3 regions of the Labrenzia sp. PHM005 genome follow, and region 2 is predicted to be linked to each of the others. Evidence: riboswitches for the same ligand, from Rfam matches in the RefSeq annotation. Region 2 holds a riboswitch; each other region holds the start of a gene.
The links. Region 2 has a riboswitch for S-adenosylmethionine ahead of metA (homoserine O-succinyltransferase). Riboswitches for the same ligand answer to the same signal wherever they lie in the genome.

Region 1 (3,269 bases), 1.0 Mb from region 2:
CTAGTTCGAACCTGAGGCTGTGCTCAAACTGATAGAACAGACCGCCTGGTAGGCACTCTATTCCGAAAACCTCGAGGAAGCGTTCGTACACTTCTTGCTGCGCAGTTTTCTTCGACAACAGGTCACTCTCCCGGTTACGACTTAAATCGCCGCCAGGGCCTTCTCAACGTCTTCCAAAAGATCCTGCGGATCTTCCAATCCGACGGAGAGGCGCAGGATGCCGTCGGTGATGCCGAGCTCAGCGCGAGCCTCTTCCCCGATCGACTGGTGGGTTGTCGTGGCCGGATGAGTAATCAGGCTTTTGGCGTCCCCCAGATTGTTGGAAATCTTGATGAGGTCCAGTGCGTTGACAAACCTGAAGGCCGCCTCCTTGCCGCCTTCGATTTCCAGCGCCAGCATGGTCGAACCGCCGCGCATTTGGCGCTTGGCTACATCCGCCTGCGGGTGGTCGTCCCGGCCCGGATAAATAAGCTGCTTGACCTTCGCTTTTCCGGCTAAGAAATCAGCAATCTGACCGGCGCTGCTTGTCTGCTGAGCCACGCGGAGCGGCAGGGTCTCGAGACCTTTCAAGAGCACCCAGGCGCTGAACGGGCTCATATGCGGGCCAGTGTGTTTGACAAAGGGCATCACCTCCTCGGTGATCCACTCTTCATCGGACAAAACAACACCGCCGAGGCAACGCCCCTGCCCGTCAATGTGTTTGGTCGCGGAATAGACGACAACATCCGCGCCCAGCTCAAGTGGCGACTGGAACATCGGCGTCGCAAACACATTGTCGACAATCAAACGCGCGCCGACCGACTTGGCAATTTCCGCAACGGCTGCAATATCAATAACTTCCAGCGTCGGATTGGTCGGGCTCTCCAAAAATAGCGCCCGGGTGTTCGGCTTGACTGCTGCTTTCCACTGCTCAATGTCGGTGCCGTCAACAAGCGTGCTTTCAACACCAAAGCGCGGCAACAAAGTCTCACAGATGTAGCGGCAAGACCCGAAGAGCGCCTTGGCGGCGACCACATGATCGCCTGCCTTGACCGATGCCATCAGCGCCAGATTGACAGCCGCCATGCCGCTCGCGGTCGCTCTTGCGGCTTCTGCACCTTCCAGCATCTTGATGCGGTCTTCGAACATGGCCACAGTCGGATTGGCGTAGCGCGAATAGACAAATCCTGGGTCTTCACCGTTGAATCGGGCTTCGGCGGCTTCCGCATCGGTATAGACAAACCCTTGGGTCAGATACATGGCCTCGGACGTTTCGCCGAACGGTGAACGGGTGGTGCCGCCATGAACGAGTGCGGTTGCAGGGCGCCAGTTGGTTCCGGCGGTGTTCTTGGTGTCAGTCATGTCGATATTCGCTCCAAACGAAAAAACCCCAGCCTCAAGACCGGGGTTCGCACCTCCGGCCTATTTAGCGACTTATTTAACGTGGCTGCAAGCCGGCCGGCCCAAATCACCACGAGTTGGCTTTCACTTAAGCGAAAACGGCGGATTGGTCAATCTTGAGCCAAGGATTTCCTCGATCTAAGCAGAAAGTCTGTTGGCCTGACCCGCTGCATCCGCTAAGGACGGTAGACGACGAGTGCAGGATGAATTGATGAACGTTACAGCGGACCCAGCCACCACCGGAAGCGCGCTGCTTGAGGCCAGCGGGATTTTGCCCGAGCGCGTCATTCACGCCATGTTCGCGGCACAGGAGATTTCCTCTGAAATGCCACCGGTCACCGGCCAGGTTCAACCGGCCAGCCTGGATCTGCGGCTCGGGTCTGTTGCTTACCGGGTGCGCGCAAGTTTTCTGCCAGGTCCGGACATTAAAGTGGCCGACCGGCTGGAGCAGCTGAAGTTGCACACAATAGACCTGCAAGAGGGTGCGGTTCTTGAGACGGGGTGCGTCTACATCGTTCCCTTGCAGGAAAGCCTGGCGCTGCGAACCGACATTTCGGCAACCGCAAATCCGAAAAGCTCGACCGGCCGTCTGGACGTCTTTACACGGGTCATCACCGACAACGGTCAGGCCTTCGACACCATACCAGCTGGCTATACCGGCCCGCTATATGCCGAAATCTCGCCGCTCACGTTTCCGATCCTGGTGCGCTCCGGTTCGCGGCTCAGCCAGATCCGCTTCCGGCGTGGACAATCCCTGATCCCGGATGCCGATTTGGAGAACATCCATCAGGCAGAAACCCTGATGAGCGGTGGCAATGAGCGGATTGGCGGCGGGGTGCAGCTGTCTATTGATTTGGAAGGCACCGGCCCTGGCAGCCTGGTCGGTTATCGCGCCAAACATCACTCCGGCTTGATTGATGTTGATAAAGTCGGTGCACAGGACCCGCTCGATTTCTGGGAACCGATCTACCGGCGCCAGAACGCCGAACTGATCCTCGACCCGGATGCGTTCTATATTCTTGTCAGCCAGGAAGCGGTCCACGTACCGCCGGACTATGCGGCTGAAATGGTGCCATTCGATCCGCTGGTGGGCGAGTTCCGCGTTCACTACGCCGGTTTCTTCGACCCGGGCTTCGGCCATGCAGGCGCAGGCGGCATCGGTTCCCGGGCCGTTCTGGAAGTTCGCTCCCACGATGTGCCCTTTATCGTTGAACACGGCCAAACCATTGGGCGTCTGGTTTACGAACATATGGCCGAACGTCCGGCAACACTCTACGGCGAAGGCATCGGCTCTAACTACCAGGGCCAGGCACTGAAGCTGTCGAAGCATTTTCGGGCAGTTGAGTGATCAGCCTTCCATTATGCGTAACCGTCCTAATGTCATCCTGGGCAAGCGAAGCGCGACCCGGGATCGGCAGGCCGCAAATTATCGGCCGAATGGGCGCGGATTATAGACGATCCATTCAGCTCTCCGATCCCGCATCTTCGCTTTCGCTGCGTGCGGGATGACGCGCCAATATGCCCTTCAAAACCATCACCCGCGAATTCGAAGGTTTTCTGGAGGACCGGAAATCCCGATTTCTGGCGTTTCTTGTGCCAGTTGGCCAGTTCGAAGCCCGGCTGGAGGAGTTGCGCAAGGAGCATAAGAAGGCCAACCACATCGTCACCGCCCACCGACGCCTCCTGGACGATGGCCGAATTGAAGAAAGCGGCAAAGATGATGGCGAACCGGCCGGGACTTCCGGCATGCCGACTTTGCGTGTTCTTCAAGGGGCTGAGCTGATCAACTGCGCGGTCTTGATTGTCCGCTATTTCGGTGGCACCAAACTTGGCGGCGGCGGACTGGCCCGCGCGTATTCGGGCGCTGCCCAAGACGCTATCAGCAATGC
Region 2 (3,269 bases):
GGCTTTCGGTCTTTGGGCAAAGGTGTCCGAAGAGGCCGGTTTCAAACTGAAGAAATTGGACGGCGCGGACAGCTGGGTGGTCGATTCCCACAAGACATTGAACACACCCTACGACTCCGGTCTTGCGCTGTGCAGGCACCCGGAAGATATGCAGGCGTCGATGGCTATCGGCGCGTCTTACCTTCCGGCCGCAGATCCGAACCCGGCCGACCGTGCTCCGGAATTCAGCCGCTCGGCACGCGGAGCGGAAACCTGGGCAGCCCTGCTGTCGCTTGGCCGGGCAGGGGTTGTCGAGATGGTCGACCGGTTTCATGGTCATGCAAAACGCATTGCCGGCGATCTATCGGCCCTCGGGTTTACCGTACCGCACGATGTGCATTTCAATCAGGTGTTTGTCACGTTGCCCAAAAACGAAGACGCCTGTGCCCGGATCACCGAGCATGTTCAAAACAGCGGCGAAGCCTGGTTCGGGCCAGCCACCTGGCAAGGAAAAACGGGTTTCCGGATCAGCGTCTCCAACTGGGCGACCAATGACGAGGACATCGACCGGCTGATCGCGGCCATTGCCAAGGCCAAGGCAGAGATCGTCGGATGAACGAAAGATGGAGCGCCCTTAAAGGCGCTCCAAGAAATCTACTCGCCGATCTTTTCCAGATCGAACGGAGTCGTCTGATACATCTCGTTGATCCAGTTGCCAAACAGAAGGTGGGCATGAGCCCGCCAGCGGTTCACCGGATCGAGCGTTGCGTCGTCACCCGGGAAATAGTTCTGCGGCCGGATCGGGGTCTCCGACACCTGGCTGTCCCGTTCAAACTCGTCCGCTAGCGACGTGGTGTCATATTCAATGTGGTTGAACATGTGCAGGCTGCGGTGGTCCGGGTCATCCAGCAGACACATGCCGGTCTCATCATCCTCGGCCAGCACTGCAAGATTGCTTTCCGCCGGAATGTCGGCTTTCCGGGTTTCGGTCCAGCGGGAGACCGGCAGGCAGAAGTCGTCCGAAAACCCGCGCAAATAAGGCGAGGCGGGCACCAGGGTCCGCTGGCGGTAAACCCCGGTCGCCTTGGTATCGCGGGCGTACTTCGGCATCTTATAAAAGTGATAGGCGGCTGCTTGAGCTGCCCAGCAAATCGTCATGGTCCGATGCACATGGGTCTGGGTCCAATCCAGAACGTCACACATTTCCTGCCAATAGCCGACTTCCTCAAAGGGCAGTTTTTCAACCGGGGCGCCGGTGATGATGAAGCCGTCAAATTTTTGGGTCTTCACCTCTTCCCAGGGCTGATAAAAGGCAGACAAATGCTCTTGCGACGTGTTGCGCGCCACGTGGTTGGTCATGCGCACCAAAGTAAGATCGATCTGCAGGGGCGTGGAGCCGAGAAGACGGGCAAACTGAGTCTCGGTTTTGATCTTGTTCGGCATCAGGTTGAGCAGACCGATGTTAATCGGCCGGATATCCTGCCGGATCGCATCCGCTTCGCGGATGATCATCACGCCTTCAGATTCCAGAATTGGGCGGCCAGGAAGATTGTTTGGTATTTTTATCGGCATTTGCACGTCCCGTAACCAGAGACAGATGCCTTCTTGAGATCCGATTTGTTGCCGCTAAGATCGCTCTCGGGCCGCATCTTCTCTTCGAAGAACCACCTTGCCCGGATCGGCAGGTTGGCGTGGGGCATCTGTCCCAACTCTTGATGATGGCAATCTAGGTAATCGAAGAAAACCGATCCGGCAAGCCCTGATCGGGCAAATGTCATTGTTGTGACTGGAGTAAAATTTGGGGGCCCCCAAGGAAAACCCCGACAACACAGTTACGGTTCCTTCCTGAACGGCGCCTGTTCCGCCAATGCCTGGTTTTCCCGTTCCACCGCCAGCCGCTCATGTTCCAGATAATCTGCAACGGCCTGATGGAGCCCCTCATGAGCTATCCAGTGGGCGGAATAGGTGGTCTGCGGCAAATATCCGCGAGCCAGCTTGTGCGCGCCTTGTGCGCCTGCTTCAACGCGTTTGAGGCCCTTCGCGATGGCAAAATCGATGGCCTGGTAATAACAAAGCTCAAAGTGCAGAAAGGGGTGGTGTTCATTGCAGCCCCAGTGGCGGCCGAAAAGTGTTTCAGAGCCAATGAAGTTCAAGGCGCCAGCAATGTAACGGCCGTGCCGTTTGGCCAGCACCAGCAAGATGCGTTCAGCCAGCCGCTCGTTGATCAGTGAAAAGAACTCCCGGTTGAGATAGGGACTGCCCCACTTTCGCGACCCGGTGTCCATGTAAAAGCGGTAAAACGCGTCCCAGTGCGCTTCTGTAAGGCCGCTGCCGGTTACCCACTCAATTTCAAGGCCGTCGACGCTTTGCGCTTCGCGGCGTTCCTTCTTGATCGCCTTGCGTTTGCGCGAAGCCAGATCACTCAAAAACTGATCAAAGTCCTCGTAACCATGGTTATCCCAATGAAATTGCTGGTCGGTGCGTTGCAAATAACCGAGTTCTCCGAGTGTGCCCCATTCCGGTTTTGTCAGGAACGTTGCGTGGACCGACGAGGCGCCGGTGCGCTGGCACACTTGAACCAGGCCCGCCGCGAGCGCCTGGATACCGGCCTCTCGGTTGATGTCCGGACTGGTCAGGAACCGCCGGCCAGTCGCTGGAGTAAACGGCACAGAGATCTGCAGCTTGGGATAATAGTCGCCACCCGCCCGGTAAAACGCATCCGCCCAGCCGTGGTCAAAGACATATTCCCCCTGCGAATGACTTTTAAGATAGGCCGGAACCGCGCCAAAAACGGCCCCAGACGCATCTTCCAGGATTATGTGCCGGGGCACCCAGCCGGTCTGGCGGGTGGCGCAACCAGCGGCTTCCAACGCCTGCAAAAAAGCGTGGGATAGAAACGGATTGAAGGCGGTGTTGCTGGATTGATTATCCGTTTCTGGAGAGAGCGCTGCAGTCAGATCAATGGAATTCGTGCAGTTTGGCGTGGGCGTTAATCCGCCCGTGCTCGTAAGCTGCCATCCAGGGTTGGCGACCTGGTCCCATTTGTCTGCCGGAACATCAGCCAGCGACGATAGGATGCGCAGTGACAAAGTCTGTCCATCATCACCGGAACCTGAGCTATGAGGTTTTTCCTTATCCGGTGAAGGTGATGACGTCATGTTTCAGTGCCGGCTCGCCGCAATTACAATCCCTTCTTTCCATTTAGAGCATCTGTGGTGCACCGCAAGAGCCGCGTGTTGGCGTTGCCCTATAGGTTTAGGTCTTTTCCGGATCAAACCCTTCAAAAACAA
Region 3 (3,269 bases), 1.4 Mb from region 2:
GAGAAGGCCAAAGACATTGCCATCTTGAAATCCCTCGGATTTCCGGAAACTGACATTCAGCAGATTTTCGTGCTTGAAGGGCTGGTGATCGGCATACTTGGCGCGCTTGCAGGTTCGGCGCTCGGCTTTGGTCTGTCGAGTTACCTGGCAACGGTGAAATTCGAAGTCACCACCGACATTGAGATGACCCGTCTGCCGATCCATTTTTCTTATCTGCATTATCTGATCGCCAGCGCCTTGGCGCTGGTGTCTGCCGGGGTAGCTGGATTTGTGCCTGCGCGGAAAGCAGCGGCGCTCAATCCGGTCGACATCATCAGGGGTGCGACCTGAGATGAGCGGCGGCAAGATACTGGAAACTGCGCCTCCCCCGCTTCTGGAAACGAGGAACCTGACGCGCATCCTGCCGGCAGTTGTTCCCGTGACGCTGGTCGAAGATATTTCGATGTCTGTTGGCGCTGCCGAGTTTGTCGCGATCACCGGGCCGTCGGGTTCCGGAAAATCGTCGCTGCTCTATCTGCTTGGCCTTCTGGACCGGCCGACATCCGGCGAAGTGCTGATTGGCGGCCGCAAAACTCACGATCTTTCAAAATCCGACCACGCCCAATTGCGGCTGGAGAAGATCGGTTTTGTCTTCCAGTTTCATTTTCTCCTGCCGGAATTCACGGCCCTGGAAAATGTCCTGATCCCGATGCAGAAGCTTGGCGCCCTCTCCGCATCCAACCAGAAGGATCGGGCTGCTGGACTTTTGGAAGCGCTGGGACTGGCGGATTTCCTGCACAGGCGGCCCGCGCAGTTATCGGGCGGGCAGCGCCAGAGGGTGGCTGTTGCCAGGGCGCTCGCCAATGCTCCGGATCTGATCCTTGCGGATGAGCCAACTGGCAGTCTGGATTCCGCTGCCACCGAACAGGTGTTTGCCTCTCTGCAATCAATTGTCGAAGAACAGCAAACCACCGTCGTTGCCGTCACCCACGACATGGATATCGCAGGACGGATGCAACGCCGGATCCATCTCGTCGACGGCAAGATCGATTATGACCGCGACCAATAGACCCGCTCGCATAGGATTACATGCCTAAAGGGAAGGCGGACGTCTCCCGCCCGGTTGCCAAAGGACAAAACTCATGGCATAAGCGCGCCATCATCAAGAGAAGGGCTGGCGCCCTCGCCAACCTGCCAGACCGGGCAAGGTGGTTTCCGCAACAGGGATGCGGCTGGAGAGACACTCAAAAAGGGGCTCCTCAGCAACGAAGCGGTTGTTTTCTTGCGCCAGTCCTCCTCGGGCAACCGATGGAGGATTAATTGTTTCAAGATGCTTTGGCCGGACAAGTGGCTGAATTGATCGAATCTGACACTGTTGGCGACGCCGAATGTTCAGCGTCGCGTATCTGGCAACAAACGGCAGAAGACTGTGTTCTAGCACGCTTAAAAACCATTCGGATTTATGGCGGCCTGCCGTGTCACAAACAACCGCTCTCCCAGCCCGAACGCGTCAACCGCTTGCAAGCGCTGCTGCGGCTCTGGGCGAACGGCTGCATATGTGCGGTTGACGAGGAGCTGTTTGCGGACCTCTTATACCGCCGGGATGATCAAGCGGTCTAATCAACCCTCTTTGGGAACGGGACGTGGTTTGCCGTTTTCGTCGACGGCAACCATGGTGAAGATGGCTTCCGTTACCTTCTCGCGTCCGCCGAAGCGATGCCGGAGCGCCCAAGCCTCCAGCTTGATTTCCATGGAGCTGGTGCCGACCCGGCCAACGCTGGTGTAGATGCACAAGACATCTCCGACATGCACGGGCCGGATGAATTTCATCTTATCGACCGCGATGGTCACCACACGACTTGACGCCCGTTGTCCGGCCGCAATCCCGCCCGCCAAGTCCATTTGCGACAGAACCCAGCCGCCAAAAATATCGCCATTGGCGTTGGTATCTGCTGGCATAGCCATGGTGCGCAGGGTTAGTTCGCCGTACGGCTGTTCTTCACTCAATGCGGTCACTCCTCGTCATTTCCGTCCGAAAGACTAGACCAACCACTTCGAAAGACAATGTTTCCGTTTAGATAATCAGCATCAGGATCGCCATAATCCAGAGCGGCATAGGCGCGGCAACCCAGATCAGCAACACTGGCAGTCCCCGATGGATCCAATTCGAACGGTTCATCGTTTTACTCCTTTCGCTCAGGAAACCGGCAATTCGAAAATCGTAAGACCGGCAAGTGCGAGCATACCCACCGCAAACGCCAGTTTGGCGCTGCCCAGTAGCGTGCGCCCGGCAATGTCCAGTCTCGGCAAGGGCAAAGATCTGGAATCGAGATACATGGACACCATCATCGTGATGAAGACAGTGAACCAGACAACAACCATGGCTTCAGCAGCCAAAACGATTGCCGGTAACATGAGCCCCTCCTATCAGGCTTTGTTGGAAAAAAGGTCCGCAGGCGGTTCGCTGCCGGCCATGCCGAAAGTGGCAAGCCAAAGGCTCTGCGCGATCCGCTCCGCGATGATGATGATCTCGTCTGCAAGCTCCGGAATGAAGACTGACCGGGTCACCGGCCTGAAAACACTCAACCATTGCGCATAGTCTGAGCTAACAACTTCTTTCAGCTTCAAATGCGCCGGTACCGGTTTGCCCTTGTAAGTCCCGTTCTTCAAAAGCACCGACTGCCAAAAGGTCTCCATCTTGGCCAGATGTTCCGGCCAACGTCCGTCGAGCCGAGTTTCGAAAATCTTGCCGAGCCGGGCGTGAGACCGGATTGTTCCATAAAATGAATGCACGAGGATGTGGATCGTCTCGGGATCCACTTCAGTGTATTGACGGCTTGGCGCATCGTCTGCGCGAAAGACATCGCCATCCCAATCACCGCTCATATTGTCCATCTGCATCGCGCCCTAATAACATTCATTTCAAATGCATCTTTTAAATGACAGATCTTCACGCTAAAATCAACATCTAAAATGAATGTTTTAAAGAGACCCATATGCGCTTGAGCCAAGCCAGCGATTTTGCCTTGAGAATTCTGATGGCAATCTGCCAATCCGACGCCCCGCAAACCGTCGATAAATTGACCCTTCAACTCGGCCTGGCCAAATCACATGTCATGAAGATCGTCGCCCAGCTCGCGAAAGCCGGTTACCTGGAAACGACTCGCGGCCGTGGCGGCGGGATCCGAATTGCCAAAAGCCCCGAAGAAATCCGGATCGGAGAGGTCGTCCGGTTGATCGAACCAGATTTGGGGGTGGTCGCCTGTTTGAAAGACGAGCCAACCTCTTGC

Region 1: linked by a shared signal. The riboswitch ahead of FJ695_RS24840 (O-succinylhomoserine sulfhydrylase) and the one ahead of metA (homoserine O-succinyltransferase) in region 2 are both predicted to bind S-adenosylmethionine.
Region 3: linked by a shared signal. The riboswitch ahead of FJ695_RS26825 (hypothetical protein) and the one ahead of metA (homoserine O-succinyltransferase) in region 2 are both predicted to bind S-adenosylmethionine.

The regions. Positions count from the first base shown of each region.
Region 1 covers NZ_CP041191.1:5,489,612-5,492,880, forward strand. Annotated here, with positions in the region: gene FJ695_RS24835 (DUF3885 domain-containing protein) at 1-118, opposite strand, end outside; gene FJ695_RS24840 (O-succinylhomoserine sulfhydrylase) at 142-1,341, opposite strand; SAM riboswitch at 1,385-1,464, opposite strand; gene FJ695_RS24845 (2'-deoxycytidine 5'-triphosphate deaminase) at 1,592-2,728, shown strand; gene FJ695_RS24850 (YigZ family protein) at 2,899-3,269, shown strand, end outside.
Region 2 covers NZ_CP041191.1:4,481,737-4,485,005, reverse strand. Annotated here, with positions in the region: gene FJ695_RS20265 (aminotransferase class V-fold PLP-dependent enzyme) at 1-595, shown strand, start outside; gene metA (homoserine O-succinyltransferase) at 634-1,551, opposite strand; SAM-I-IV-variant riboswitch at 1,586-1,703, opposite strand; gene FJ695_RS20255 (GNAT family N-acetyltransferase) at 1,812-3,137, opposite strand; gene FJ695_RS20250 (glycerophosphodiester phosphodiesterase family protein) at 3,235-3,269, opposite strand, start outside.
Region 3 covers NZ_CP041191.1:5,924,205-5,927,473, forward strand. Annotated here, with positions in the region: gene FJ695_RS26815 (ABC transporter permease) at 1-330, shown strand, start outside; gene FJ695_RS26820 (ABC transporter ATP-binding protein) at 332-1,048, shown strand; SAM-I-IV-variant riboswitch at 1,134-1,259, shown strand; gene FJ695_RS26825 (hypothetical protein) at 1,300-1,599, shown strand; gene FJ695_RS26830 (acyl-CoA thioesterase) at 1,600-1,944, opposite strand; gene FJ695_RS26835 (hypothetical protein) at 2,176-2,394, opposite strand; gene FJ695_RS26840 (group III truncated hemoglobin) at 2,407-2,874, opposite strand; gene FJ695_RS26845 (Rrf2 family transcriptional regulator) at 2,976-3,269, shown strand, end outside.